Regions from separate parts of the Arthrobacter sp. 05T420 genome, predicted to be linked through region 3. Evidence: riboswitches for the same ligand, from Rfam matches in the RefSeq annotation. Region 3 holds a riboswitch; each other region holds the start of a gene.
The links. A riboswitch is a leader RNA that binds a small molecule or an ion and turns the genes downstream of it on or off. The one in region 3 is predicted to bind cyclic di-AMP.
Positions count from the first base shown of each region.

Region 1: linked by a shared signal. The riboswitch ahead of AC1DEM_RS18085 (hypothetical protein) and the one ahead of AC1DEM_RS10275 (aggregation-promoting factor C-terminal-like domain-containing protein) in region 3 are both predicted to bind cyclic di-AMP.
Region 2: linked by a shared signal. The riboswitch ahead of AC1DEM_RS14540 (M23 family metallopeptidase) and the one ahead of AC1DEM_RS10275 (aggregation-promoting factor C-terminal-like domain-containing protein) in region 3 are both predicted to bind cyclic di-AMP.

Region 1 covers NZ_JBFTLG010000020.1:5,229-15,104, reverse strand. The annotation lists gene AC1DEM_RS18120 (efflux RND transporter permease subunit) at 1-1,522, shown strand, start outside; gene AC1DEM_RS18115 (hypothetical protein) at 1,745-2,443, shown strand; gene AC1DEM_RS18110 (serine hydrolase) at 2,459-3,169, opposite strand; gene AC1DEM_RS18105 (phosphatase PAP2 family protein) at 3,839-4,627, shown strand; gene AC1DEM_RS18100 (DedA family protein) at 4,630-5,373, shown strand; gene AC1DEM_RS18095 (response regulator transcription factor) at 5,379-6,056, shown strand; gene AC1DEM_RS18090 (sensor histidine kinase) at 6,049-7,053, shown strand; gene AC1DEM_RS18085 (hypothetical protein) at 7,152-7,865, opposite strand; cyclic di-AMP (ydaO/yuaA leader) riboswitch at 7,874-8,063, opposite strand; gene AC1DEM_RS18080 (hypothetical protein) at 8,245-8,523, shown strand; gene AC1DEM_RS18075 (cation:proton antiporter) at 8,520-9,734, shown strand; gene AC1DEM_RS18070 (DNA alkylation repair protein) at 9,828-9,876, opposite strand, start outside.
Region 2 covers NZ_JBFTLG010000014.1:90,404-100,279, reverse strand. The annotation lists gene AC1DEM_RS14565 (cold-shock protein) at 1-87, shown strand, start outside; gene AC1DEM_RS14560 (DUF3027 domain-containing protein) at 96-695, shown strand; gene AC1DEM_RS14555 (MFS transporter) at 740-2,065, shown strand; gene serC (phosphoserine transaminase) at 2,132-3,259, opposite strand; gene AC1DEM_RS14545 (iron-dependent transcriptional repressor DtxR) at 3,605-4,300, shown strand; cyclic di-AMP (ydaO/yuaA leader) riboswitch at 4,451-4,664, shown strand; gene AC1DEM_RS14540 (M23 family metallopeptidase) at 4,669-5,490, shown strand; cyclic di-AMP (ydaO/yuaA leader) riboswitch at 5,627-5,796, shown strand; gene AC1DEM_RS14535 (NlpC/P60 family protein) at 6,092-6,850, shown strand; gene AC1DEM_RS14530 (HNH endonuclease) at 7,071-7,571, shown strand; gene mobA (molybdenum cofactor guanylyltransferase) at 7,687-8,400, shown strand; gene AC1DEM_RS14520 (DUF6457 domain-containing protein) at 8,422-8,709, shown strand; gene AC1DEM_RS14515 (molybdopterin molybdotransferase MoeA) at 8,706-9,876, shown strand, end outside.
Region 3 covers NZ_JBFTLG010000009.1:12,700-22,575, forward strand. The annotation lists gene AC1DEM_RS10230 (TetR/AcrR family transcriptional regulator) at 1-70, shown strand, start outside; gene AC1DEM_RS10235 (hypothetical protein) at 79-705, shown strand; gene AC1DEM_RS10240 (hypothetical protein) at 786-1,373, opposite strand; gene AC1DEM_RS10245 (SixA phosphatase family protein) at 1,513-2,040, opposite strand; gene AC1DEM_RS10250 (dodecin family protein) at 2,095-2,298, opposite strand; gene AC1DEM_RS10255 (winged helix-turn-helix domain-containing protein) at 2,668-3,531, opposite strand; gene AC1DEM_RS10260 (hypothetical protein) at 4,068-5,108, opposite strand; gene AC1DEM_RS10265 (response regulator transcription factor) at 5,350-6,090, shown strand; gene AC1DEM_RS10270 (sensor histidine kinase) at 6,112-7,758, shown strand; cyclic di-AMP (ydaO/yuaA leader) riboswitch at 7,930-8,088, shown strand; gene AC1DEM_RS10275 (aggregation-promoting factor C-terminal-like domain-containing protein) at 8,093-8,896, shown strand; gene AC1DEM_RS10280 (helix-turn-helix domain-containing protein) at 9,125-9,430, shown strand.

The DNA.
Region 1 (9,876 bases), on a different contig from region 3:
CGGCTACGCAGGCTTTGGCGTGCTGGCGGTAGTGGGCCTGGTCCTCGCTCCGCTGATGGGCTCGTCCCTGTTCCCCACGTTCAAGGAAAGGGACTTCCTGATGCACTGGATCTCGGAACCGGGAACCTCTGCCGCGGAAGAGTTCAGGATCTCCCAGCGCGGCTGCGAGGAATTTCTCAAGGTCCCCGGTGTCCTGAACTGTGGCACGCACATCGGGCAGGCATTCGCCGCGGACGAGATCGTCGGTGTCAACGCCGGCGAACACTGGATCAGCATCGACCGCCACGCCGACTACGACAAGACGGTGGCCGCGGTGGAGGAAGTGGTCAACGGCTACCCCGGGCTGCACCGTGACGTCCAGACCTATCTGAAGGAGCGGATTGAAGAGGTCATCACCGGCGCCAGCGAGCCGATCCTGGTCCGGGTTTACGGAGACGATCTCAAGACGCTCCGGGAACAGGCGCAACGGGTCAAGGCCGTCATGGACTCGATTGAGGGCACCGAGGACCCGCATGTCTCCCTGGAGGTGGAAGTCCCCCAGATCGCCGTCACGGTTAACCTGGCCGCGGCTCAGAAGTACGGACTCAAACCAGGGGACGTCCGGCGCGCGGCCGCGACACTCGTAGCCGGCGAGGAAGTCGGCGACGTCTTCCGGGACGGCCGGGCCTACGACGTCCAGGTATGGAGCACGCCGGCCACCCGCTCGTCCGTCACCAGCATCGAGGACCTGCCCATCGATACGCCAAGTGGAACGCGGGTCCGGCTTGCCGACGTCGCCGACGTGAGCCTGCAGGCGACGCCGAACCAGATCGACCGCACTAACGGATCCCGCCGCGTGGAGGTGGGATCCTTCCTGGCCCGGGGAGCGGACTTGGGAAAGGTGGCCAACGAACTGAAGTCGCGCCTGGCCAGCCTGGATCTCCCGGCCGGCTACAGCGTGCAGCTGCTCGGCGAATACACCGAACGCGAGGCGGCAACGAACCGCCTGATGATCTACTCCACGGCGGCACTTGCCCTGATCCTTCTGCTGCTGCAGGCGTCCTTCCGGAGCTGGCGGCTGGCAGTCCTGTCGCTGCTCACGCTGCCGGTGGCCCTGGTCGGCGGGGTCATTGCCGCCTACATAACCGGCGGAGTCCTGTCCCTTGGGTCCCTCGTTGGCTTCCTCACGGTGATGGGCATCGCCGCCCGCAACGGCATCCTGCTCATCAACCACTGCCAGCACCTGGAAACCTATGAAGGCGAGACCTTCGGCCGCGAGCTGGTACTGCGCGGGGCCGCCGAGCGGTTGTCGCCGATTCTCATGACCACTCTGGCCACCGGGCTGGCCCTGGTGCCCCTGGTTGTCATGGGCAACATCCCCGGCCACGAAATCGAACACCCCATGGCCGTCGTGATTCTGGGCGGCCTGATCACCTCCACCCTGCTCAATCTGTTTATCGTGCCCTCGCTCTACCTCCGGTTCGCCAAATCCAGGAAGACACGCGAGCGGGAACAGGCTGCCGCCGGGCCGGTCACGGCCTGACCGCGGACAGAGACAGCGCCGTAACGCCTCAAAGGAAATCCGATGCTCCGCAAAAGCATGGCCATAGTCAGTTGCCTTCTGGCGTTGCCGCTGTCACTCTTCACAGTCGGGGCCGCCCAGTCCAGCACCGGCGCCGCGACCGACTGCGGCCCAGGCACGCTCCCTGACTTAAGGGCGGGTTTTTTCCCGGACGAGCCGAAGGTTGATAACATCTGGCTTCCCATGAATCCGGGAACCCGATCCGACTTCATTGGCAGGGTCACCGACCTCACCACGAGTCCGCCGGAGGTCCACACGCACCGTGTGGTGTCAATCGTGACGGACCTGACAAAGGTGGTGGATGGAGTTCGCACGGTTGTCCTGTGGGACCGTGACTACTCCGACGGCGTCCTCGAAGAATCCGAACTGGCCTTCTTTGCCCAGACCAGGAAGGGGACGGTCTGGCTATTGGGCGAGTACCCGGAGGAGCTTGAATCCGGAAAATTTGCCGGCGCCCCCAGCACGTTCATCGCCGGAGTAGACAATGCGCGGGCCGGCATTGCCATGCCGGCGCACCCCACGAGAAAATTTGGTCCCTATACAGAGGGGTCAGCACCATCGATTGATTTCCTGGACTGCGGCCAGGTGGTCAGCATGAAAGCCAAAATTCTGAAGGTCGACGAGTTCAACCCCCTCGAGGGGGCGTCGTCCGGCCATCAGCAGAAGTACTACCGCGCCGGAGAGGGGAGTTTCAAAGTAACGGCCTCCGGTGGGGACAGCCAGGAATTCCTGGACCTCCACTCCACCACGACGCTGGATGCGGCCGCCTTGGCCGCCGTCAACAAGCGCGCGTTGGCGCAGGACCGCCACGGCTATAAAGTCAGCCCTGACGTCTACGGCACCACCGAAAGGGCCACCGAAAGGTCCTGCGCCGGGTCCTGAAAACCACCGGTACTCTCAGAACAGGGCGGCGGTCACGGTCCGGGTGAGCTGTTGAATGATCCGGGTCCGGGGACCCGTGTCCGAATAGTTCAGGCCACGGGTGTACACAACGAACACGAAGGCCCGGCCGTCCTTGACCAGGATGCTGGCATCGTGCAGGTATCCGGACAGCAGCCCGTACTTATGGAAGACCCCGACGCCCGGTGGAACCGCAGGAGGGATCAGCGTCTCGAAATTGGTGTTCTGCATGTAGGACAGCAGCTGGGCGGTGTGGCCGGCATTGAGCAACCGTCCCGTGTAGAGCAGCTGGAGGGTCCGGGCCATTTCTGCCGGGGCCAGCAGGTTCACCGTGCAGTCATAGGTGATCCCGATCGAGGCGGCGTAGTCGGCAATGCGCCCATAGCCGACCGCCGAGAGGATCAGCGCCCACGAGTCGTTGTTGCTTTGCTGGACCATCTGGCGGATCTGGGCCCCGGCCGTCGAGGCCCCCATCCGGGCAGTCAGCGAGGCGCGGCCGGTCTCCACGAGGTGGTAATACGCCGACGCGGCAAGGATCTTGGCCGTACTGGCGGCCACAAAATTGCCTTGGACTCCGTAGCCGTGGACCACACCGTCCGAAAGATCGATCAGCGACACCCCCACCGCGTAAGCGCTGTTGTCCTCGATAATGTCGTTGATCTGGCCGTCCAGTCCGGGGCCGATGGCCCGGACCGGGGCAGCGGGCACGGCGGGGGCTTTAGCTGTCGGGGCAGATGCGGGAGCTGTCCGGCTGGCGGCGGCGGTGGCCGGCGGCACAGCTCCCGGAGCTGTGCGGCTGGCGACGGTAACTGGCGCGGGCGCGACCGCGGTCCCAGTCGAGGTGGCGACAGCGGTTGCAGCAGCGGCCGGCGGATCCGGTAACCCTGCCTGGACGCCTGCGTAGACGCCACCGGCGGTTACAAGGGCGAGTGCGACGGCGCCCGCGGTCAGATGCTGCGGCCGGATCCATCCCGCACGCCTGGTGAGGGGCCGCGCGCCGGAGTGGGATCCGCCTCCAGCCCGGTGCGCGCCGTAGCGGTAGTGGCGCGGCGTGGGCTCAGACATCCAGACCGGCCCCGGGCATTTGCTTGAAATGGTTCGCAGGCATTTGTTCTTCCCCCGAAAGTAACTGACCGCGGTGGGGCCATGGACTCCCAGCATTCTTCCCGCTGGCGGCTGCCCGCGCAAGGGCAGGGCCCCCTATTCCGCCCCAGTCAGCGACGCAACGCCGGGGCGGATCTCGCCGACATTCCGCTGCGCTTCTTAAGCGTTTCTTAATCGCCGGGCGGGAGAGTGGGAGGTGGTGCCTCACCGGGCGCCCCTTGCCCCGAGCCGGAGGAACCCATGACTGGACCCGTCCCTGTTAGACGCGAAGCAGTGAATCGCGATGCAGCACCAAGCCGCGATATGGCGCAGCGCCGTCCCGACAGCGGCCGTCCCGACGCCGGCCGTCCTGCCGCGGGGCCGCGCCTGTGGTCCCTCCCCCAGATCCGCCACTGGTTGTTGCTGGGTGTCCTGCTCTCCGCCGCCGTCGTCGCACTGGGCCTGGCCGCGCAGCTGACCCCGGGCTTCAGCGCCACCGAGCTCGGCGTGGACCAGGACCTCAGCCACCATCACCTCGCCGCCCTGACCGCCGTCGCGATGGCCCTGAATGTGATCTTTGGCCCGGTGGCAGGTCTCGCGCTGATTGGAGCCGCTGCCCTCTACATCTGGCTGTTCCGCGGCGGCCTCCTCAAGGCGGTAGCTTTTGGCCTGGTGGCAACTTCCGGTTGGGTGGCCAGCGAAATCTTCAAGATCATCATTGCCCGCCAGCGGCCCAACCCCGCCCTGCTCTTCGATCCCCTGGCTCCGGAAAACGGCTCCGACAGTTTCCCGAGCGGCCATGTGGCCTGTGCGGTGGCGGTCGGTTTCGCACTGTACTTCCTGGCCCGTGGAACCCGCTGGGCCAAGGTCACCGCCGTGGGGGCGGCGGCGATGGCACTGGTCGTCGCCTGGTCGCGGTTGTATATCGGCGTCCACTACCCCACCGATGTCGCAGCTTCATTCCTGGCCGCGAGCGCCGCAGTGGTCCTGCTGACGGGACTCTGGAACGTTGTCATACCCAGGGTGGCGGAGCGGCTCCGTGGCCCGTCTGCCATCCCCTCCCCTGACCCTGAGAGGAAATGAGAATGCACGCCTTGGACGTCTATTCCTTATTACCGGCCGCCGACGCCGCCGGTACACCGTCACTGCTGGACCCGGCAAGCCTGCTCGCCGGGCTGGGTCCGGCCGCTTTGGGCGTCATCGCACTCATGGTCTTCATCGAATCGGGCGTGCTCTTTCCCTTCCTCCCCGGTGACTCGCTGTTGTTCACCGCAGGCCTTCTGCACCAGCAGCTACAACTGACGCTGCCAGTGCTGATCGGCGTCGTCACCGCGGCCGCCGTCGCCGGTGACCAGGTCGGCTACTTGCTGGGACGGAAATTTGGCAGGCGGTGGTTCAAGGATGACGCCAGGATCCTGAAGACAGCGCACCTGACCACCACAGAGGACTTCTTCCGCCGCCACGGCGGGGCGGCAATCGTGCTGGCCCGCTTCGTCCCCATGGTCAGGACGTTCGCGCCTCTCACCGCTGGGATTGCGCGCTACGAGTACAAGTACTTCACCCTCTGGAACGTCATCGGCGCGGTGGCTTGGGCCAGCTCCGTGACGTTGCTTGGCACCTGGTTGGGACATTTTGAGATCATCGCCAAGAATATCGACGTCATTGCGGTGGCCATGGTTCTGGTCTCCGTCTTGCCGGCGGCCGTGCAGTTACTCAAGCGCCGCCGCAACAGTCGGGTCTCCGACGTCACCACGGGCACAGCCGCCGGCGACACGGCGCAGGAATCCGAGGATGGACTGCGGACTGAGGAAATGGCCGCGAAAGAATAGCTGACATGACTATCGCTGACCGCCCGTCCCTGCTGCTCGTCGAGGACGACGCCGTCCTGGGACCGCTCATCGCCGAGCTCCTGGACCCGGATTACCGGATCCAGCTGGTCACCAACGGCCGTGATGGCCTCCACCACGGGCTCACCGGGACATGGGACGTCATGGTGATCGACCGCGGGCTGCCGGTAATGGACGGCATCGCCCTGATCGCGGCGCTGCGGTCGAAGGGCATTGTCACTCCCATCCTGATCCTGACCGCGCTGGGCGATGCCGACGAAAAGGTCAGGGGCCTGGACGCCGGCGCCAACGATTACGTGACCAAGCCGTTCGACGCCGGCGAACTGGCAGCACGCCTGCGCGCACTGACGCGCACCTTCACTTCTCCGGCCCCGGCACGGGTGATGATCGGGAACTGGGAACTGGATCCGACGCAGCGCACAGTCCGCTCCGTCTACGGGCAGACGGTGTCGCTGACGGCGAAAGAAGGCCAACTACTCGCAGCCCTGGCCGCAGAACCGGACCGCGTCTTCACCCGGGACGAACTCCTCACGGCGTACTTCCACGCCTCGGATCAGCCCGGCGTGATCGATACGTATGTTCACCACCTGCGCCGGAAGATCTCCAAGGCCGTCATCCGCACGGTGCACGGCCTCGGCTACCAGATCGGCGAGGCTGATGAGTAACGGCGGAACCGGCGGAAATCCGGACTACTCCATCCTGCGCAAGGCCTCGCTCAAGGTCGCGTTGCGGATCAGCGGCGCGTGCGCGGTCATGGTCATCGGGCTGCTCGCCGCCACGGCGCTTTACCTCCTGAATCAACTGGCCCATCCCGAAGTGCCAGGCTCTGCGGCGGCCGGGATGGCCTACGCATACTTGGATTCCAAAGATGTGCTCGAAGCCATGGTCATCGCCGGGGTGGCGGGAATCTTGCTGGCCGGCATCGTCGGGTGGCTCAGCGCGCGCAGCGCCATCCGCCCCCTCGGTGATGCCCTGGCCAGGCAACGGCGCTTCGTCCAGGATGCGAGCCACGAATTGCGCACACCCTTAACCATCCTGGACACCAGGATCCAGCTTGCCCAGCGCAACACCGTGCCCGGCTCCAGGCAAGGCCAAGACCTTGCCAGGATCCGAGAGGACGCAGCAACGCTGACCGGGATTGTCAACGAACTCCTCCTCGCAGCAACCACGGAAGCCCCGGACCGCTCCGCACCGCCTGCCGACCTTGCCGACGCCGCCGCCAGCGTCGCAGGGAGCCTCCAGCAGGTCGCGGACCAGCGCAGAGTGCGCCTGGATTTCGTGGCCGATGCCCGGCCGCTGGCCCGGATCGAGAAGAATGCACTGCGCCGTGCCGTACTGGCCCTGGCGGACAACGCCCTTGCCCACACCCCTGAGGGCGGCCGCGTGTCCATCACGACGTCGATCGAGCAGAGCCGCGCCGTCATCACGGTGGCGGACACCGGGACCGGCATCACCGGCGTCGATCAGGCCCGAATCTTTGACCGCTTCGTGCGGACCGCCAGCACTGACGGTTCACAGGGACAGCGGAGCTTTGGGATCGGCCTGGCCTTGGTCCGGGAGATCGCCGTCGCTGCCGGGGGGACCGTCGAGGTGGCCGCGACGGGTGCCGAGGGCACGGTCATGAAATTGACGCTTCCGTTGGCCGGGCGCGTGAATCCCTGAGAACCATATGCACAGAAAAGACCGGCGATCGATTTGCCCCCAAGGGAATCGATCGCCGGTCTTTCCGGACTGTATAGCCCTGGAAGGGGCCGTGCGGCTTAGGCGCGGACGAAGGTCACGCCGCCGGTCGCGGTCAGCCAGGACAGCGGGTGGACCATCGTCTGGTTCTTCCCGTTCATCCCGCCACTGACCACCTGGCCGTTGCCGGCGTAGATGCCAACGTGACCGGACTGGACCACCATGTCGCCGGGCTTCGGGGTCGAAACGACGGTTCCGAGGCCAAGGAAGGCCCGGGGACCGATGTCACCGACGGGCTTGCCCGCGGCGCCAAGGGCCTTTTCCACCATGGCGGTGCAGTCCTGGGTGATGCCCACCTGGCTGTAGGCGGCCGAGAGCATGATGGCGTTGCGTCCGCCGGCAGCCGGCGCCGCGGCATGCCCTGCGGCCGGAGCGGACTGCACCTTGATGGTTGCCTTGGGTGCTGCGGCCGGTGCTGCTGCAGGCGCTGCAGCAGGGGCAACGGCGTGGGCTGCGGCGGGGGCTGCGGCGGGAGCCGTCGCCACGGCAACGGGCTTTTCGATCACCGGTGCTGCGACGGTAGCTACCGCCGGGCGGTCAAAGCTGATTTTGACGCTTGAATCAGCGTTGACGGGCGCACTGACCAGCGCGTTGACGTCCACTTTGGACGCCGGAGCGGAGTCGCGCTGCGCAGGTGCTGCAGCTGCGTTGGCTGCCATTCCGCTGGTGAGGACCAGGCCGGATGCGGCGGCGAAGACGGCGGCATGGCGCGCAAAAGTATTGATTGAAGACATGAGTGTAGCCTCTCCCAGTGCCTGCGAGGTGAGCTGTCGGATTCGGATGGGAGTCACCCGGCCGCACTCCCGGGCCCGTCACTGCGGGCACTGTGCGGCTTCACCCCAAGACCTGCGTCATCAGCAGGCCAAATGTGGTTTCCCCGTCTCTGCCGGTAGTTGATGCGAGTTATCCCCGGGCCGCGGCAGAGTTAGGCAATCGGCTGGGGAGCGCCCGTATCGGAGACAACAGGCGCCTATCCACCGTAACCCGAACCGGATGTAAATGTCACATTCAGGTAACGGCGGCCACAGTACGGTCCCGCAATTGCCCATGGGGCGGCGCCGCATCCGAACGTAGGATGATGCCACCAGCACCACGCCTGAGCGGAGGCCCGAAATGAACAGCCACTGTGTCGCCATCTGCCAGCTGAGCACTCAGCCCCAGGAAGATTTCGACGTCAACACCGAGCTGCTGATCCTGGACGGCCAGGACGTCCGCGTGACGACGTGGGACGCGGAACCGCGCGACGGCGGCTTCGACGAGCACGTCCTCAATGATCGGGTGGATGCGCTCGGGTACATGGTTGTCAACGACTGGTCCTTCCTGGACGGCAAGGCCTACGCGGTGGTGGAGCGGCGGTCAGGCCCGGCGCAGGAGAGCAGCGGCGAGCCGTGACATTCCTGTCCCTGGCGCTGATTGCCGTCGTCGCCCTCGCTGGCCCCCTGCTGGCTCTGCCGGTGCGCTGGCGGCTGCCGGTGGTGCTGGGCGAACTGCTGGCCGGCATCGCGATCGGACGTTCAGGCCTGGCCCTCGTGGACCCCACAGACCCGACGTTTACCCTGCTGGCCAACATCGGATTCGCGCTGATGATGTTTGTGGCCGGAACCCATGTTCCCGTGAGGGATCCGCAGATCCGCTCCGCCCTTGGCCATGGCTCCCGCCGGGCCATTGCGGCCGCAGCGGCAGCGGTGGCGGTCGCCACCGGCATCGGCCTGCTCTTCGGAACTGGACATGCTCCCCTCTACGCAGTGCTGCTGGCGTCCTCGTCGGCCGCCTTGGTCCTTCCGATCATCGATTCCCTGCGCCTCGGCGGACCCCATGTCATCGCCATGACCGCGCAGGTGGCCATCGCCGACTTAGCCTGCATTGTGGCGTTGCCGCTCCTCGTGGACCCGCCCCACGCAGGCCGCGCGGCACTGGGCGTGCTCGCAGTGACCGGCTGCGCGGTGGTGCTCTACTTCGTCCTGCGCTGGCTCGATCGCAGGGGAATCAACGGGCGCATGCACCGACTCTCGGAAAGCCGCAAGTTTGCCCTGGAGCTGAGGAGCCAACTGGCCGTCCTCTTCGCCTTGGCCGCAGTCGCGACGTGGAGCAATGTGTCCGTGATGTTGGCAGGGTTTTCATTCGGCCTGGTGGTGGCCGCCGTCGGCGAACCGAGGCGCCTGGCCCGGCAACTGTTCGCCCTCAGTGACGGCTTCCTTGGCCCGGTGTTCTTCGTGTGGCTGGGCGCGTCACTGACACTCAAAGACCTTGCCGGGCATCCGGAGATGATTGCCCTCGGACTGGCCCTCGGAGCCGGGACCCTGCTGACGCACGCCGGCCTGGCGTTCCTGGGGCTTCCGTTGCCACTCGGGGTGTTGTCGGCGGCCCAACTGGGCGTGCCGGTGGCGGCGGCGAGCATCGGCACTCAGCTGCAGGTCCTGCTCCCGGGCGAGGCTGCGGCCCTGCTGGTCGGCGCGCTGGTCACCATAGCCGCGAGCGCCGTCGCCGGCTCGCGGGCGGCGAGGACATTCGCGCTGCCCGCAAATGCCGGCGGCAGATCCGGCGATGCCGGCAGCGCCGTCGGACCGGGTGATCCCGGCGGTCCGGGAGATCCGAAAGTCTGAAAGTCCGGACGACGGGAAGCCCGAAGGTCCGCAAGTCAGAACACGGTCCGGGCCGGGCCGGGCCGGGCCGGGCTGGCGCCAGCACTCGAGTCGTCACTCTCCAGCGGCGGTGAATTGCAGCTCCGGCCTTGTCTTAGCCATC
Region 2 (9,876 bases), on a different contig from region 3:
TTGTCCGCGGGCAAGTACCCGGAAGGCAACAAGGGCAAGGCGATCGCAGCGGCCCTCCGCAAGGTTGCCGACGAGCTGGATGTATAAGGCTCTTGATGACTCAGGAACCTGATCAGTTGCCGGCGTCGGATGCCGGATCCGCCCTGCCCGCCGATTCCAAGGGAACCGGCTCAAAGCAGGGAAACCGCCCCCGCGCCGGCGTGCCCGTCTGGCGCACCGGCAAGCCTGACGCCTTCCTGGCCGCCGCCGTCGACGTCGCCCGCACTGCGGTGGAAGGCATTGCCCCCGCAGAGCAGGTCGGCGAGCACCTCGGTGCCCGCAGCGAAGGCGACCGCCTGGTGACCCACCTCTTCGAATCCAGGCTGCCCGGGTATCTGGGCTGGCAGTGGTACGCCGTGCTGACCCGCAACTCGCGGTCCAAGGTGGTCACGGTGGACGAACTCGGCCTCCTGCCGTCCGAAGACTCCATCCTGGCGCCGGCCTGGATTCCGTGGGCTGAGCGGGTCCGCCCGGAAGACGCGCAAGATGACGAGGCCGCCGACGAGGCGTCCGGCTCAGAAACGCCGTCGCAGGCATCCGACACCGGCGCCGACCCGCAGAACGATGCGGTGACCGACGAGCCCGACGACGACGAGACCGAAGGCGCGGAAACCGACGACGACGAGCGGGAACGCTCCGCGGACGAGGCCGACTAGCGGTTGACAGCGTCTAGGAGCGTGTCTGGGGAGGGCTGGGGCTGATGTCCACGTTCAAGTCCCTGCACATCCTGAACTATCGCATCTGGTTCCTCGGTGCGCTCATCTCCAACATCGGCACCTGGATGCAGCGCACTGCCCAGGACTGGCTGGTGTTCGCCCACCTGACGGCGCACGATGCCGGCGCGGTGGGGATCACCATGGCACTGCAGCTGGGTCCGCAGCTCTTCCTGGCGCCCGTAGCCGGACTTCTCGCCGATCGCTTCAACCGTAAGCGGCTCCTGGTGCTGACCCAATCTGCCATGGCGCTGCTGAGCGCCGGACTGGGCGTCCTGGTGGTCTCGGGCGCCGCCCAACTCTGGCACGTCTACGCTTTCGCCCTCATGCTCGGGGTGGTCTCCGCCCTGGACGCTCCCGTGCGGCAGACCTTCGTTTCGGAACTGGTCCGGGACGACTACCTCCCCAACGCCGTGGCACTGAACAGCGCTTCCTTTAACGTCGCCCGGATGATCGGCCCGGCAGTCGCCGGCGTGCTCACTGCCGTCGTGGGGCCCGGCTGGGTCTTCCTCATCAACACGCTGACCTTCGTCGCCATGTTGCTGAGCCTGGCGAAAATCCCTGCCGCGTCGCTGCGGCAGCTGCCTCGGGCACGGGCGGGCAAGGGCAGGATCCGGGAGGGCCTGCGCTACGTCCGGTTCCGCCCGGACCTCATCGTGGTGCTCGTGGCGATCTTCATCGTGGGAACCCTGGGGCTGAATTTCGCCCTGTTTATCGCGGCCATGGTGGGTACGGAATTCGGCCTCGACGCCGGGGCCTTCGGCCTGATGAATTCCATCATGGCCATCGGTTCGGTCGCCGGCGCGCTGTTGTCCGCCGGCCGCGGCAAGCCACGGATGCGGTTCATCTTCGGGGCGGCGGGGGCTTTCGGCGTGACCTCGGGCATCGCCGCAATGGCCCCAAACTACTTCTGGTACGGCGTCGCACTGGTGCCCGTGGGGCTGTTCGCGATCACCATGATGACGAGCGCCAACGCGTACGTCCAGACCACCACGGACCCCGCGATGCGGGGCCGGGTGATGGCGCTCTATATGGCAATATTCATGGGCGGAACCCCCATTGGGGCGCCGCTGGTCGGCTGGGTGGCAAACACCGCCGGCCCCCGCTGGTCCATGGCGGTTGCGGCGGGATCCGGTCTGCTGGCGGCCCTGATCGGGCTGGTGTGGATCATCCGGGCCAAGCACCTGCGGATCCACTTCAACCGCCGAGCACACGGGCTGCGGTACCTTCGCGTCGAAAGCGGGACCGGCGCCGCCAGCCCGGGTTCCCGGCAGGCCGGGCCGCAGGGTGGGCCGCCGGCCGGACGTGCCTGAAAACGACGGCGGCGCCGCCACAGCCTACGTTTTGATAGGCCGTGAGGACGCCGCCGGACGCGGAGGCTACTTCTTCAGTTCCGCCACGACGAAATCGATGCACTCGAGCAGCGCCGAGACATCGTCCGGCTCGATCGCCACAAAGGTGGCGATGCGCAGTTGGTTGCGGCCCAGCTTGCGGTACGGCTCGGTGTCGACGACGCCGTTTGCGCGCAGCACCTTGGCGATGGCCGAGGCATCGATCGATTCGTCGAAGTCGATCGTGGCGATCACGTTGGACCGGTCCTCGGCCTTGGCCACGAACGGCGTGGCGTAGCCGGACGCCTCGGCCCAGCGGTAGATGCGGCCGGCGGAATCCGCGGTGCGGCCGGCTGCGAAGTCCAGGCCGCCGTTGGCGTTGAGCCACTGCACCTGGGCATCCAGGGTCACCAGGGTGGCCAGCGCCGGGGTGTTGTAGGTCTGGTTCAGCCGGGAGTTGTCGATCGCCGTCTGGAGGTCCAGGAAGTCGGGGATCCAGCGGCTGCCTGCCTTGATCCGGGCCGCCCGCTCAAGCGCCGCGGGGGAGAATAGGCCAAGCCACAGGCCGCCGTCGGACGCGAAGTTCTTCTGCGGCGCAAAGTAGTACACATCGGACTCCGCCACGTCCACGTCCAGCCCTCCCGCGGCCGATGTCGCGTCGACCAGCACCAGCGAGCCCTCGTCAGCGCCCGCCACGCGCTGGACGGGGGCCGCCACGCCGGTTGAGGTTTCGTTCTGCGGCCACGCATAGACGTCGACGCCGGCCTCCGCCCGGGGGGAGGGGCGGGTGCCGGGTTCGGCCTTGATGATGGAGGACTCTGCGAGGAATGGCGCCTTGTTGGTGGCGGAGGCAAATTTTGAGCCGAACTCACCAAAGGACAGGTGCTGCGCCCTGTTCTCCACGAGTCCGAAGCTGGCAATGTCCCAGAACGCGGTGGATCCGCCCACGCCGAGCACCACTTCGTACCCTTCGGGCGCGCGGAAGAATTCGCTGAGGCCGCTGCGTACCGAGCCGACCAGGTTCTTTACCGGTGCCTGGCGGTGCGAAGTCCCCAGCAGCTTCGCCGATGCGGCGAGGGCGTCCAGCTGTTCCGGTCGGACCTTGGACGGACCGGCGCCGAACCGTCCGTCCTTGGGCAGGAGGTTGGCGGGGATCGTGATGCTGGTGTTGCTCACAGTGGCTCCAATATTCGGCTGGTTCGTGGCGTGGCTGAGAGGTGGCCTGGCAGGGATGGCTACAACGGACACCCCTTTTCATTCTTCCTGTTTTATTCTGCCTGACAGCCCACTGCGATTCGGAAATAGCCCTGTCATAGTCCTGTCATTGAGACGCCCGGAAACGGCCGGACTGCGGCACCGGGAGGGCAGCCCCGGTCCGAACGAAATATTATCCGGAGTAATTCAAAATAGGCTAGGCTGGCATGCGAACGTACGCGGTTCTCGCCAGGGCGCATCCTGCATGCAGCCCGCACGCGGTACGGTGGGAATGACGCTAGGACTGCGCTCGAGGAGCTGAGCTGAATGACGGATCTGATCGATACCACGGAGATGTATCTTCGGACCATTCTGGAACTTGAAGAAGAAAACATCGTTGCCCTCCGCGCCCGCATCGCAGAACGGCTTCGCCACTCCGGCCCCACTGTTTCCCAGACCATCGGCCGCATGGAACGTGACGGGCTTGTGGTTGTTTCGGGCGACCGGCATCTTGAACTGACCGAAACAGGGCGGAAACGCGCAATCGGCGTCATGCGCAAGCACCGCCTTGCGGAGCGCCTGCTCGCGGACGTGATCGGACTCGACTGGGCCTACGTCCATGAGGAAGCGTGCCGCTGGGAGCATGTCATGAGCGAACGCGTCGAGCGCAGAATCTTCGAGATGCTCGACCACCCGACCGTTTCGCCCTACGGAAACCCCATTCCGGGGCTTGCGGATCTTGGTGGTGTGCCCAATGGTGCTCCCACGGATAGGGCCGTGAACCTGCTGGAGGCCATGGCCGGCTACGGTGCTGGTTCGCGGATCACGGTCAACCGGCTCGCGGAACCGATCCAGGTGGAGCCGGAGCTTCTTACCCAGCTCGACGAGGGTGGAATCCGCCCCGGTGCCCTTCTCTCGCTGGAGCGGGTGGGGGAGTACATCTCGGTCCGCGTCCCCGATATCGAGGGCGCACTGGAGCTGCCGCCCGAGGTTGCCGCGCACGTCTTCGTAACTGTGGCCTGACCAGCAATAACTCGTCGGTCATGGGACGACCCATGAGTTCTGCACAATTGCGATTACGGATTTATTACCGGGCGGCTTAATCGCCTATAGTTAGTGGCCAGTACCGATACCAAAGCGTTACCTGATCCGAAGCCGAGCCCTGCCAGCGGATCAGTCGCGGAACCATCTCCTGGCAGGGGCGGGGGAACCACTTTCGGCTGCTACTTCAGCAGCCTTGGGGTGAAGTCCGTCAGCGGCAAGCAGCTTCCACCGAAGGATCCCCTGGGATGCCCCTGTGCCTGGCTGCTTGCAACGGCGGACCGGGTCTTTGATCTCTCTGACCCGAATCCGACAGCTAACTTCGCAGGCTCTCCAGAGAGGAACCGTTCTTGACCACCCAGACCGCCAGGGGCCGTCGCCGCGCGACCGGTCCCGCTCCGGAGCCGCGTCCCGTCGTCGAGCATATGGCCGAACGCCCGCGCGACGCGCACCGCGATGAACGGCGTCGCCGGCGCAGTCCGTTCCGCCAGGTAACGGAGTTTGCCTCGGCCAGCGGGGTCGGCCAGAAGGCCGGTATTGCCCTGGCCGCAACCGGTCTGGTTCTTACGGTGACGGTCCCCGTCACGAGCCCGGTGATGGCCTCCAACACCGCCGGATCCGGCGCTCTGTCCGCTGCCGTGCAGCCCGATGTCACGGCCGCCGCGGCCGCAAAGGTCGACTTCAGCCGGACCGCCGTCACCACCAAGGGCGATCCGGATGGGAAGCTAAAGCAGCTGCTCAGCGCCCAGTCTGTGGGCAGTATCACTCGCGCGGCTTCGGCAGGCACCCTTGGCGCGCCGCTGGATCATCTGGTCACGGCTTCGCCCTTCGGCTACCGTGTCAGCCCGATCACCGGGGGCGCGGGGGAGTTCCACCGCGGCCAGGATTTCGCTGCCCAGTGCGGCACGGCGGTCCATGCGGCTGCCAGCGGCACTGTGACGTTCAACGGATGGCATCCCTTCGGCGGTGGAAACCGGGTGGTCATTGACCACGGCAACGGCCTGGAGACCACGTACAACCACCTGTCCTCGGCCTCGGTCAAGGTCGGCCAGAAGGTGTCGCGCGGTGACGTCATCGCGATGAGCGGGACCACCGGCGCCTCCACGGGCTGCCACCTCCACTTTGAAGTGATGGTCAACGGCGAAGTCGTTGACCCCCTCGGCTGGCTCTAAATAGACGATGGGCCGCTCTCAAGTGCTTGTGACACGCCGTGATCTGAATGTGACATTGGGCCCGGACTCCTGTAGGGTTTGAAGCACGCCAACTTTTCCGAAGTTGGCGCTCTTGAGTGGATTGCCTAGCTCTGCCACCGCTCAAGGTCCGTTCGCATTACATCGTCTGGCAGGGGCGGGGGAACCAATTTTGGCCTTCGAAAGAAGGCCTTGGGGTTAAGTCGCAAAGCTTCCCAGGAAGCAGCGCGGCCGGGTGACTCCCATCCGAATCCGACAGCTCACCTCGTAGGCATTGGGAGAGGCTACTTTCGTGTCTTCACGCCACAATTCTGCGCGCATGCGCACCGGCGAGGTTCTTTCGAGCCCGCTGGAATCCACATCACGTGCCGCCCTTGTCGGCGCCCGGATTGGATCACGTTCCGCAGGCTCAATCTCTACCGAGTCCGGACCGCATGCAGTTTCCGCTTTTGGCGCGTCTTCGCAGTACACCCTTCGCTAAGTAACCCATTTCGGGGCGATCCGGCGTACCCCCAAGATGCCGGAGCGTCCTCAAACCGTGCCCGAAAGCGCGCGGTCCAAGGATCACGAAAGAGAGAACTTAATGACTACTCGTGCAACCGTTGCACGGCACCGCGCCGAGGTCACCAAGACCAACTCGCTGGCTGTTATTGCCAAGGCTGTCGGCGACAACGCCGGCGGCATGGGCCGTCAGGCCGCGGTCATCGCCGCAGCCTCCGGTCTGGTTCTGACCAGCGGAATCGCAGCCAACGCTGCTGAGACCAATGTTCAGCGCGAATCCACCTCCGCTTCGGCCCTGGAAGTCCAGTCCGCTGCTCCGGCCACCATCTCGGCCGCGTCCACCATCGCGATCTCCTACGAGAAGCCCGCTGTGACCACGTCGCCGGCTCCGGTCGTCGAGGCTCCCAAGCCCGTCGTGAAGGTCCAGGACTCCACTGCCACCCGCGCCGGTGGCACCGCGCTGGGCGTCAGCGGCGGCGTCGCTGCCCAGGCTCCCGCCGGCATCGGAAGCGGCGCCGGCGCGACCATCGCTGCCGCTGCCTACGCACAGCTCGGCGTGGCGCAGGACTGCACCGCCCTCGCCACCAACGCCCTGGCCGCGGCCGGCATCCACTACCACGGCTGGCCGGCAGGCTACCTGTCCCTCGGCCGCACCGTCAGCGCTGCCGAGGCACGCCCGGGCGACCTCGCCTACTACCAGAACGGCGGCGTGGGCATGGCTCACATCGCGGTTTACGTCGGCAACGGCATGGCAGTCCACGGCGGCTGGAACGGCGGCACCACCGCGCTGTACAGCGTAAACGTCGGCTCCGGCCCGGTCTTCATCCGCGTCGGCGGCTAAGTAAGACCCGCAGCACCTTCGAAAGACCCCCGCCTGTTGGCGGGGGTCTTTTGCGTTGCCGTGCAGTGAACTTTCCGCGCTGAGGACATCACCGACGAAAAAATATTCGGTGATCCGGCACCCGAGTGTTTACTCTTGTGTAATCGATCCATAGCCCGACCATGCAGAGGGCAGCCGGCCCTCGTGCCGCTGGCGGGTGCGGCCGTGAAGAGGTATGCGGATGCGCACTCTCGTTCTGAATGCTGGATATGAACCCCTGGCGGTCATCACCTTCCGCCGGGCGCTCGTCCTTGTCCTCACCGGAAAGGCCAGCGTGGTGGCCGAAGGGGACGACCCCGTTGTCGGACCCCAGGACATTCTGGGCCGCCCGTCCGTGATCCTGCTCAACCGCTACATCCGGCCGAGATACAACACCATGACAACGGTGAGCCGTCGCGGTGTGCTCCGACGCGATGCCCACCGCTGCGCCTACTGCGGCAAGGCTGCCCACACCATCGACCACGTCCAGCCAAAATCCCGGGGCGGGGCCGATTCCTGGGAGAACCTGGTGGCGGCGTGCCTGCGGTGCAACAACGCCAAGAGCGACCACACGCCAGCGGAGATGGGCTGGAAGCTTGGGTTTGTTCCGGGCCCACCCAAGGGCGCCATCTGGCAGATCAAAGAACTCGAGAAGCCGACGCCGGCCTGGGATCCGTTCCTGCTGCCTGAATCAGCTGCCTGAACAGTTGTTCCCTGACCCAGCTCCCTGAACTGTGTTGCCCGTACTGCCGCCTGAACGTCTGAGGGGCCCGCCACGCCTCATTCGCCGGCAGCGGCCGCCGCGCTAGGCTGAACCGGTGGAATTCGATGCCATCATTCTCGCCGGGGGGCGGTCCTCCCGCCTGGGCGGCGTGCCCAAATCCGGGCTGATCTACGACGGCGCAACCCTCCTTGAGCGGTCACTGCGCGCCGCGGGCGCTGCGGGACGCATCGTCGTCGTCGGGCCCGACCCCGGCGACCTGCCCGAAGGCGTGCTGACCTGCAGGGAAGACCCGCCCTTCGCGGGGCCCGCCGCGGCCATCGCCGCGGGCCTGGCCGCGCTGGCCGCCCACCAGGCCGGCGGGGACCAAGCAGCCGCACCGTCACCGTTCACCCTGGTTCTTGCCTGTGACATGCCGCGCTCGGCCGAGGCGGTCCGCGCCCTGGCCGCAGCACTGGGCGAACCGCTGGCCGCCTCTGCCGCAGTCGCGCCGGAACGGGCGCCGGAACGGGCGCCAGAACGGGAAGGCAGCGACGGGGTCATGGCCGTCTCGACCGACGGCCGGAAGCAACCACTCGCAGGGTTTTATGGCACGGCCGTGCTACAACGTTGCGTCGCGGACGCCGCGGGCAGGAGCGGCCTGGAAAACGCGTCCGTCTTCGCCCTTCTTGCTAGGCTGGACGTGCGGGAAGTTCGCGTTCCCCCCGGTTCCACAGATGATGTTGACACCTGGGATGACGCGTCCGCATTGGGGGTATCCGGGAGGATTCCAGACCACGGTCCGGGCCCCGGTCTGGAACTCCGCAGCTGAACTCGACCATGGAGGCAAACGGTGAAGAGCCAGGATGAAACGCTTGAAGACTGGTGCCGTGCCCTGCTCCAGGCCCTGGAGCTGGAAGGCGTTGAGATTGACGTGAACGAGGTTCTCGCCTTGGCCGGGGTGGCCGCCCACTCCGTGGTGCGCCCGGCGGCGCCGCTGACCACATTCATTGCCGGCTTTGCCGCCGGTCTGGCCTCCGGCTCGGGGCAGGCCACGGATTCGGTGTCCATGGAGGCCGCGATGGCCGTGGCGCGCCGGCTCGCCAAAGACTACGCAGCCGCCGAAGCTTCCGGGGCATGACGGATACGGCCCCGGACGGCAGCGGACCCCTCGCCGCCGCAGGGGGTGATGCAGTCAGAGATGGCGGTGGAGATGCAGGCGGAAATGGAGTCAGAGATGGGGTCCGAGGCGGCCTCGAAGACGGCCCCATAGGCCCCGGCATCCAGACGGATCCAGACATCGCGGAGGGGTACACTGCCGGCCAGGACACGACGGACCAGAATGCAGGGGACCCGGACGCGGCGGATACTGGCCAGGACACAGTCGACGACGACGAGTCAGAGGAGCCGCACAGGCACCTGGCCCACACGTGGCAGGAGGCCCGGCAACTCGCGTTCGACTGTGCCGCTCCCATCCCGGCCGCCCCCGTCCCGCTCCGGCAGGCGCTGGGCCGGACCCTCGCCGCGGACGTCGTCGCCCTGCAGGACATGCCCCATTACGCCTCCTCTGCCATGGACGGCTGGGCGGTCAACGGCAGCGGTCCCTGGATCCTGGCCGAACCCATCCAGAGGCTGGCACCCCATCAGGCAAGCCCGATTGCCACCGGCGGCCTCATTCCGGCCGGGGCCAAGGCGGTGCTGCGCAGCGAAAGCGGCGTCATCGACGCCGACGAGGACGGCCTGCCCGTCCTGAAACTGGGCGGCTCCGCGAAACCCGGCGACCCTCGGAACGGGGACCACATCAGGAAAGCGGGGGAGGAAGCCGCCGCCGGAGACCTCCTGATTAGAGGTGGCACCGTCCTGAATCCCGCGCATCTGGCTCTCGCCGCGCTGGCCGGAAGCGACACCCTTCCGGTGCTCGGCAGGGCCGTGGTGCGGCTCGTCCTCACCGGCTCGGAGGTCGTGACGTCCGGGATGCCGGCTCCCGGTCAGGTTCGGGACACCTTCGGACCCCAACTGGCAGCCGTGGTGGGAGTGCTCGGCGGGATCTGCACCGAGGAAGTGAAAATCGGCGACACCTACGCCGAATGGCTCGCCGCGCTCGAGGATACAGATCCTGCCGCAGAGAGCCTGCCTGCCGACGTCGTCATCACCACCGGCGGCACGGGCCGCTCCGGAACGGACCACCTCCGGCGTTCGGTCGCCGAGCTCGGCGGACGCCTGCTGATCGACGGGGTGGCCATGCGCCCGGGCCACCCCGCCGTGCTGGCCGAACTGCCGGACGGCCGGTACATTCTCGGCCTACCGG
Region 3 (9,876 bases):
GCAGAGTGTGGCCGCAATTATGGCCTCCATGCGCGGCTACGTCGTGAAGCAGCCGCCCGCTCAGGCATGATTGTTCACATGCGTCACATGGGCACCAGCGGGAAAGTCGCCATCGGAGCGTTCCTTGCTGCCCTGGCACTTCTGGTCCTGACCGGAATCACCCTGCACGAGTGGGTGCTGGTGTGGTTCGTCGGGGCCGCGGCCACAGCGTATGTGGCCTGCGTTGCAGAGGTGGTGGTCCGGCGCCGGCACAAGACCCTGGTCGCGAGCGGTGTCGGCAGCATCCTCTTCATCGCTTTCGCGATCGCATTCCTGCGCCAGTGGGGACTGGCCTTCAACCCCGATCCCGACGCCCTATCCACCCGCGTCGATTCCGAGCATCCGGATTTGTATTTCTATCTGGCCGCGCTCGCCGGGGCCGTCACGTTGCTGTTGCTGTTCGCCGGCACTGTCCTGCCTGGCAGGAGCCGCGGCCGGCGTGCCCCGGACCGGGCCCCGCAGCGGCGCCCGGCGCCTTCCGCACGAGGCGCGGGGACCCGGTCCGCGAGCCCGCGGCCGTCCGCGCCGCGTCCGACGCCGAGGGGAACTGCCGCTCGCCCGGCAGTTCCACGGGCGGTGGCCCGTCCCGCGGCAAAGTCACCGGCCAAGCCACCGGTCAAGCCGCCCGCTGCCAAGTCTCCCGCCCGGACCACCGCCCGCCGCTGAAGCCGGCACACCACCCCCTGCTGTCTCAGAGTGTCCGGGCGAGAGGTTCGCGGGTCAGGTTCGAGCTCTGAGGACTCGGGTCAGAGGTTTCGCGGCCTGTCTTCGCGGGGGGTGGTGTCCGGCCCCTGTGCGGTATCCGGGCTCTGGGTATCCGGCCGCTGGGCGGTTTCCGGCCCCTGTGGGGTGTCGGCCCGGGTCACGTCCTCCCGGCTGCGCTGGTCGCCGGATACCTGCTCGGCGGAGGCGGGGGTGCCGTTCGCTGGCTGCGCGGCCGCCCTCTCGGAGCGCAAATCTGCGCGGGTCGGCATTTCCTTGGCTTCGGCTTCGCGTTCGGACGTCACCACGTCGGGGTCCACTTCGTCGGCTTTGCGCAGTTGCTCCTGCGCGCCGGAACGAACGCTTTCTGCCTCTTCTTTGCGCGTGCGGGCTTCCTCCCGCAGGCGCTCGGCTTCGAGGTTGGCCTCCTGCGCGTCGGCCTCGGCACGCACCGCTTTGGCATCACGTTCCCGCGCAGCGAATTCGTCGGCCTTGGCCTGTTCACGCATTTCGGCGGCGCGGTTCCGGTCCGCCGCCACTTTGCGCTTGCGGCTGACCATGACTGCGACTGCCACGATCGCGAGCACCACGACGATGCCGACGATAATTCCTATGAGCTGCCCTGAATCCACGGTGATCCGCCTTTTCTCTTAGGTTGCTTACCTGCCCCATAAACCACTGGAAAAACCACATCAGCAAACAGCAACAGTAAACCGCAGAACTGGGCCGGTAGCTATGGTCTCGGCAACCGATGTCCGGGCGGACCTGCGGCTATTTGGCGCGGGGAACCTTGAAGTGGGTCAGCTTGGCGTCTTGCCCGTCCAGCTCGGACCAGGACTTTTCCGTTTCCAGGACGGTCAGGGCGCTGGTGGGAAAGCGCGTTGCAGCATCCATATAGGCGTCGTGATCGGAATCGCGTGACGCGAGATGCATGGCGAGGTCCTGCACCCCGGGCATGTGCGAAATCACCATGAGCGTGGTCACGGTGTCCGGGACGTGGTTGATCACCGCCAACATGCGCAAGGCGGACGCGGCATACAGGCCATCCTCGAGCTTGGGCGTCGGCGCTTTGTCCCCCAGAGCGTGGCACACCCAGGTGCAGGTCTGGCGGGTCCGCAGCGCGCTGGAGCAGAGGATGAAATCAGGGACCACGCCGTGCTTCAGCAGCCACTTCCCGGCGACGGGCGCATCTTTGTGGCCGCGCTCTTCGAGCGGCCTTTCGTGGTCGGCAACACCGCCGGGCCAGTCGGATTTGGCATGCCGCATGATCACCAGCCGTTTGATGTGATGCGCGCTCATGCCCCAATCCTAGTGCGGAGGCTCTTCCCAGACGCCCATGCCACCAGCGGCCGCTCAGTCTTCAAGGACAAAGGTCACTTCCAGCACGACGTGCCAGGCAACGACGGCGCCGTCGCTGATTTCAACCTTCTGTTCCTTTACCCACGCCCCCGTGACATTGCGCAGGGTCTTGTTGGCCCGGTCGACGCCCTCCTTGATGGCGGCATCGAACGAGGTCTTGGAGTTCGCGCTCAGGGTAGTAATCCGTGCAACAGACATGTCTTCCTCCCAATTGTCGGCTCAACGCTCCGAGACTACGCCGGCCCCAAGAACCGCAACAGAGCCCAACAGCGACCCCACAATCCGGCCTCGCCGCCTCAGCTATGGAGGTTCCTACAAGACACCCCAGCCGCGGAGGCACATGCCCGTCAGCCACCCACACAAAGCGACCAATGCGCAGGCGGCCGAACGTGACTGCCCGGCGGAAGCGCGGATGGCGGCGCTTTGCGTAGTGCCGCATCGCCGACTGAGGAACGAAGGAGGTGTCTAAGGCACGGCAAAGTGCCGCTAGGCGCGCGTAAACCGAGCGCAGGAAACGCAAAAGCGCCCGCCCTACAAGAGGAACGGACGCTTTGCGTGGGCTAAAAGCTAGATCGAGTATTCCGGAGCGGCCCAGACCACTACTTCGGGGTGCTCGTAGAACCGGTAGCCCTGGCCGCGCACGGTGCGCACGGTGTTGGCGAGGCGGCCGAGCTTGGAACGCAGACGGCGGATGTGGACGTCGATGGTCCGCTCGTTCGGGACCTCTTCGGCGTTCCGCCACAGGCCTTCGAGGAGCTCGTCGCGGCCCACGGTCCGGGTGCCGTTCTCCACGAGGTAGTTCAGGAGCTCGAACTCCTTGAATGTCAGGTTCAGTGATTCGCCGTCGAGGTGCACCTCACGGCGTGCGAGGTCGATCAGCACTCCGGAAGGCCGCGGATCCTGCGGCTGCTGCAGGCGTGCGGTCTCGGTGCGCTGGCGGGCCCCTGCTGTGGGGTCACCGAAAGTCGAGCGGACGACGTCGAGCGCGGAACCCGGGGCGCTGGCCGGCGCGACGGCGACGGCGGCGTAGCTTTCGGCGCCGGCAACGAGCGACTGTGCGTAGGCCCGGATTTCCTGGGCAAGCTTGGCGATGGACGTGCCGGCCGCAGCTGCGGTTTCCTCGTCGATCCCCATGTACAGCACGAAACCGCGAGCCACGTTGTCGCTGGGGGCCGGACGGACCGGGCTGCCGACACCGGGTGCAATCACGGGCGTGGGCGCCGTGGCGGGGGCAGCCGGAACGGCGCGGAGCTGGCCGTAAGAGTCAGGGTTGTAGCCCTGCGCTGCATAACCGGGGGCGGGGAAGCTGCCGGCGGAGCCGGCCGGTGCGAACGCGGAGCGGCCGCCAAAGCCCTGGCGGATACCGGAGGCCTGGCCAGCCTTGCTGGCGTTACGGACGGAGATGTGGACGTATCCGGATGCAACTGACATGGAATGCTTACCTCAATGTGAAATGGCCGTCATCGCGGCTCGAATGCTTCTTTCCCCGCAATGAAATTGGGGAGGGGCGCCCGACTCTGGGCTAGGGGCGAATGCCTAGAAACTCTCAGGGGTGTAAAAGTTAGGCGTGCATTCGACAACAGCGCATCTCGGTACCAGCGGGTGTGCTGATCCAGGAAGCTGCAGGTGCTGTTGAGTTCTTGTTCACAATTGAAGTGTGCAACGTAACAATGCGAACGTGCAAGTAACAAAGGACTCCAGGTTCCACATAGTGAGATAGATCGGTGAATTGTCGCGCAAGTCACAATTCTCAGTCGGCGAAAAAATAACAAGTGTTTTGCCGACCGAATGGTCAGGAAGTGGTATTCACCGAATATTATTCGGACCTTCCTGCTATTCGACTGAAATCATTCACGGCATGGCAAACAGGCAAAACCCGGCCCGTCCGCCGTTTCCTGCGAGGCCGTCCACGGAGTGGGCAGGCGCCACTGCGGCCTGGCCGGCGGCAACGGCGGCTGCGGTGGGGGTCAGTTGGACTGCCCGGTGGCGGTCGCCGCCACAACCATGACCGACGACGCCGTGTACCCGGACCCGTCCTTGGCCGCCACGATCCGCACGGTCCCGCCTGCGACGATGTCCGCCACGCTCAGCTGGGTGCCCGAGCCGCCGGCCTGCTGGCGCCTCTGTTGCAGATTACTCACCACCACGTCGGCGCCCAAAGCGTAGCTGCGCGTGAACCCGTCACTGCTCTTGACCGTGACGGAGGACGAGCTAATCTCGCTCACGGTGCCGACCTGCTCGGCCATGGTGGTGTACTCGGATCCTTGCAGCACCACGTATTCGGCATGCACTGCGGCGGAAAGGCCGCCGCCCATCCCGCCGGCAGCAAAGTCGCCGGGACCGCTCCGGCCCGACATGCCGCCTCCGGTGAAACCGCCCTGTGCAGAACCGGGTATGCCCGGGGCAACTCCCTGGCCGCCCACCCCGCCGCCGGCCGCCCCACCGGCGGCCGTGCCGGCAGCGCCATTGGCTGCCGCTGAACTTGAGGTCAGGGCGTAGACCCCCACCCCGGCGCCGACTGCCAGGACGGCTGCAGCCCCGGCGACGGCGAGCCCCCGCGTGAGGGTCCACGGCTTTGCCGCCGAGCCGGTCCTGACGGCGCCTCCCGGCGCGCCCCAACCTGTCGCGGCCGCCGTGGCTTGCGACTCCTGCCGGGGCATGCCCCAAGTGGTCGCCGGGGCCGGCACTGTCGAAACCGGGGGCGCGCCCCAACCGGAGGCAGCCCCGGCTGCCGGCTGCCCGGCGTCGTGCTGCCCAGCGTCATTGTGCCCGGCGTCAGGGTGTCCCGATTCATGGTGCCCTGCGCTGTATTGCTCGGCTTCAGGGTGCCCTGCGCTGTACTGCCCGGCTTCAGGGTGCCCTGCGCTGTACTGTCCTGCGCTGTAGGGCACAGCCGCCTGGGGCGTGGTCACGGGCGCCGGCGCCGCTGCTGCCGCTACGTTGGGGGCCGATTCGGGGGCGGGCTTGGGGGCTGGAACGGAACCGGCTCCGGGATGCTGACCGCTCATGGTGTTTCTCCTTAGGGTGCGGATCGGTGTTCACCCCAGACTGCTGAGCGATCCTGTGCCACGGCTGTGCGGGCCGACAGCCGCGCCTGTGACGTTCGGGCAGGACGGGAAAACCGGATTGCGCGTAGCCGCTGCACCTTCTACAGCCCCCGAAGCGCATCCAGCTCGCTAGGCTGGGATTCACAGGTGCCGCACAGGGTCCCCAAAGCCCCGCCTAACCGGCAGATCGGAGAGTTGTCCCATGGCCACTTCGCACTCCATGACTAACAACCTGCCCCAGCTGACGCATCCAAACGGCTCCCCCATCCGTGCGCTGGTGGTAGACGACGAGCCCAGCCTCTCCGAGCTCATGAGCATGGGCCTGCGAATGGCCGGCTGGTCCGTGGCTGTCGCGGAAGACGGGCCCGGAGCCGTCCGGCTTGCCAAGGAGTTCCGCCCCGACGTGCTGGTGCTGGACGTGATGCTCCCCGGGTTCGATGGCGTCGAACTGCTCAGCAGGATCCGCGCGTTCGCGCCGGAGGTTCCGGCGCTGTTCCTCACGGCCAAGGATGCCGTCCAAGACCGCATTACCGGCCTCGCGGCCGGCGGCGATGACTACGTCACCAAGCCGTTCAGCATGGAAGAGGTGCTGCTGCGCCTGCACCGGCTGGTCCAGCGCTCAGGCGTGGCCGCGATGGACACCGCCGAACTCGTGGTGGGGGACCTTGTGCTCAATGTCGACACCCGCGAAGTCACCAGGGCCGGCGAGGAGCTGCATCTGACCGCCACGCAGTTCGAGCTGCTGCGCTACCTCATGGAAAACCCCAAACGGGTCATCAGCAAGGCCCAGATCCTGGACCGCGTCTGGGACTACGACTTCGGCGGCCAGGCGAACATCGTGGAACTCTACATTTCTTACCTCCGCAAGAAGGTGGACGTCAACCATGCGCCCATGATCCACACGGTGCGCGGCGCCGGCTACGTCCTGAAGCCGGCGGACTGATCCGTGCCCACGCTTTCCGGCATGACCCGCGTCCCCGGACGCGACTGGCGCAACCCGTCCACGTGGCATTTGCGCACCCGCCTGGTCCTCGTCGCCATGGCGCTGCTTGTGGCCATCTGCGGCGCCGTGGGGCTGTTCAGCTATGCCTCCATGGACCTGTTCCTCACCCGACAGCTCGATGACCAGCTCAGCAATGCCTCCCGCCGCTCGAACGACTTCGGCCGTCCCGTGTCCGGCAACCCGTCCGGCCGCCCCGACCCCCTCGAAGCCAGGGGGCAGGGCGTCGGGACGCTGAACGCCCGCATCGAGGACGGTGAGGTCAGTAGAGCCGGCTTCCTGGCCGGGGACGCCACTCGCAAGAGCCTCTCCCCCGACGACAACGCGGCCCTCCTGGCGCTCACCCCGAACGGTGTGCCCGTGGACCGGACCCTCTCGGCCGGCGCGTACCGGCTCACCGCCGTGCGGGCACCCTATGGCGACGTGATTGTCACCGGACTTCCGCTGGCAGAAAAGGACAGCACCCTGACCTCGTTGGTCTGGACCATGGTGGTGGTCTCCGCCGGCGGACTCGTGCTGATCGGTCTTGCCGGTACGGCCCTGATCCGGCGGACCATGAAGCCGCTGGAACAGCTCTCCGAAGTGGCCACCAATGTCTCCCGCCTCCCGCTGGACGCTGGCGAGGTGGCGCTCGGAGTGCGCGTCCCGGCGTCTGCGGCCCATCGCGGAACAGAGGTGGGCAGCGTGGGCTACGCGCTGAACAAGATGCTGGACAACGTCTCCAACGCTCTCGAGGCGCGGCAGGAGAGCGAGATGAAGGTGCGGCAGTTCGTCGCCGACGCCTCGCACGAACTCCGCACCCCGCTGACAGCCATCCGCGGTTACACGGAGCTGATGCGGATGACCGAGCATTTCACCCCCGACGGCGAGAGATCCCTCGCCCGAGTGCAAAGCCAGTCCGAGCGGATGACCACCCTGGTGGAGGACCTGCTGTTGCTGGCGCGCCTGGACGAGGGACAGCCGCTCAAGATCTCCGACGTCGATCTCACGCAGCTGGCCATCGAGACGGTGAGCGACGAGAAAGTCATGGCCCCGGACCGCATCTGGCAGCTGGAACTTCCGGCGGAGCCCGTGGTGGTGCGCGGTGACGCGTCCCAGCTGCATCAGGTCCTCGCCAACCTCCTGTCCAATGCACGCAAACACACGGCTCCCGGCACCAAGGTGGTCACGGGTGTCATGCGTTCGGCTGACGGAAGCGCCGTGGTCACCGTGACGGACAACGGCAACGGCATCGCCCCGGAATTCGTTGGGCGGGTCTTCGCCCGCTTCGCACGGGCCGACGCCGCGCGGACCAATCCCGCAGCCAGCGCCGCAGCTAACCCTGTGGCCGCGACGGCGGGGGCCCGGTCCGGGGCCGCCGCAGGCTCGGTTTCCGGCACGGTTTCTGGTGCCGTTTCTGGTGCTGTTTCTGGTGCCGCTGGCGTTCCGGCCACCGGAAGCCGCCGTCCGGGCACGGCGACTTCCGCGCCGACCTCCGAGGGAACGAGCGGGTTGGGTTTGTCCATTGTCCAGTCGATCGTGGAGGCCCACGGAGGGACCGTCGAAGTCACGTCCCGGCCGGGCCGCACGGAGTTCGCCGTGCGGCTGCCCGCGGCGCCGCCGTCGGTGTAGCCAACCACGCGAACCGCAGTTCGGTCGCCGCCGGGGTTCCGGCGCAAGCCGACACCCCGCCACTGTGACTCCTGTTACCAAAATGTGACTTAAGCGCCGGGGTCCTGTAGCGTCTTAGGAGTGCGCTGCCATTGGTGCCGCATATCCGGATGGACGCCAAACTCTGCCGCTTCCCGGATTCCGCTAGACCAGGCAGAGGCGGGGGACCCAGAGTTCCCGGGCATTCTGCATTTCATGCGCCCTCGGGGTGAAGCCGACACGTGATGTTCCGTGCGGCCGGATGACCTCATCCGAACCCGACAGCTAACTTCGCCGGCGTTGAGAGGCCATCATCATGACTGAATTCCAGGTACAGCCGCGCCCTGACGGCGATTCCCATTCCAGCTCCACCAAGTCGCGCCACCGCGCCGAACCGGCCACGCAGGCATCCGCCCTGTCCAGGCTGGCCACAGGACTCGGCATCACAGGCCGCCGCGCCGCCGTCATCACCGCCGCCTGCGCCATGCTGGTGGGGGGCGGCGCCGCCGCCCAGGCGGCAGAGCCGGGCGCCCACACGGCAAAGGTTGGGAGCCAAACGGCCACGAGCGCCGACCCGCTGGCCAAGCTCAACTTCGAACGAGTCGAGGTCGCTGCGCCCACGGCGACAGTAGACAACAGCGTGGCAGCCAAGGCCCCGGCGGCTAAGCCCGCCAAAGCCCCCGCAGCGGCTCCCGCCAAGGCCCCGGCTCCTGCGGCCGCTCCCGCCAAGGCGCCCGCACCCGCCAAGGCCCCGGCTCCTGCGGCCGCTCCCGCCAAGGCCCCCGCACCCGCCAAGGCCCCGGTCGCCATCGACGACCCCGCCGGCGCCCAGGCCTACGCCGCGGCCCAGCTGGGCAGCTATGGCTGGGCACCTAACGAGATGCAGTGCCTGCAGAAGCTCTGGACCAAGGAATCGGACTGGAAGACGACTGCCACCAACGCCAGCAGCGGCGCCTACGGCGTGGTCCAGTCCCTGCCCGCCTCGAAGATGGCGAGCGCCGGCGCCGACTACAGGACCAACTACCGAACCCAGATCAACTGGGGCCTGAATTACGTCAAGGAACGCTACGGCTCCCCCTGCGGCGCCCTGAACTTCCACTACGCGCACAACTGGTACTAAACCGGCAGTAGCGGCCCACCAAAGGAGGCCCCGGATCCACAGGCGGGTTCTAGCGGTCGTTGCAACACCCAGACATTTGGGAGTTGCAACGACCGTGGTTCGTTAAAGCGGGGATTCATCCCGGCCCGTGCGGTATGGGCAGGATCAGAAGAAGGCGTTTTTCGAGGTGTTTGACCGTTTGGGGAGCACGACGGCGGCCGCTAGGGATCTCGGTTTCAATGCCGCGACATGTGCCGGCTGGGTCCGCCTGGCGGGGCTGAGGAGCCGCGGGAATGGGAACTGATCCGGGACCTGTCCGCGGCCGGTTCTTCCATGAGCGCGATCGCGCAGGCGATGGGACGGGCGCCCTCGACCAGCAGCCGGGAACTGGGCCGCAACAGCGATCCCCGTTTCGGTTACCTGCCCCACGGCGCACAGCGGCAAGCCGCTGCCCGCCGGGCACGTCCCAAAACGGCCAAACTGGTGGCCGACCCGGCGCTGCGGGAGTCCCTCCTGCCCAGATGCGGAATCGATGCAATGCTGAGAAATCCCTGAGCCAACGGCTGCCGTGCGTCGCGGCGATTGGTAGGTGCTGAAGGAGCTTCGAGAGACGTGGAAGTCCCCGCCAGCCACCGTGCCGAGGAGGGCGACACCGAGGTTTCAGGCGGCCGGGACCGGACGCCGGCGGGATTGCACGAGGGACACGAGATGTCCGGCCGCACGCCGGTTGAGGGGAGCGTGCGGCCGGAGCCTGTGGATCGACGGCCGAGGCGGGGTCGGCCTCTCGGGACCTTCTACAAATGTCCCGCCTCGCGCTGAGAAAAGGCTGAGAGCTGCCTCTCGCAGCGAAGGGCCGGAGAACTGCCTGCAAAAGCTCATGTCCGTGAGCTCAGGGAACTCGCGGCTGCCGGAGATGGCCTGGTCCCCTAACCCGGTCACTCACCGGGACACTTTGTGGAGCTCCGCCGCCGCTGAAACTGCCGGGCAATGCCGGGCGGCGT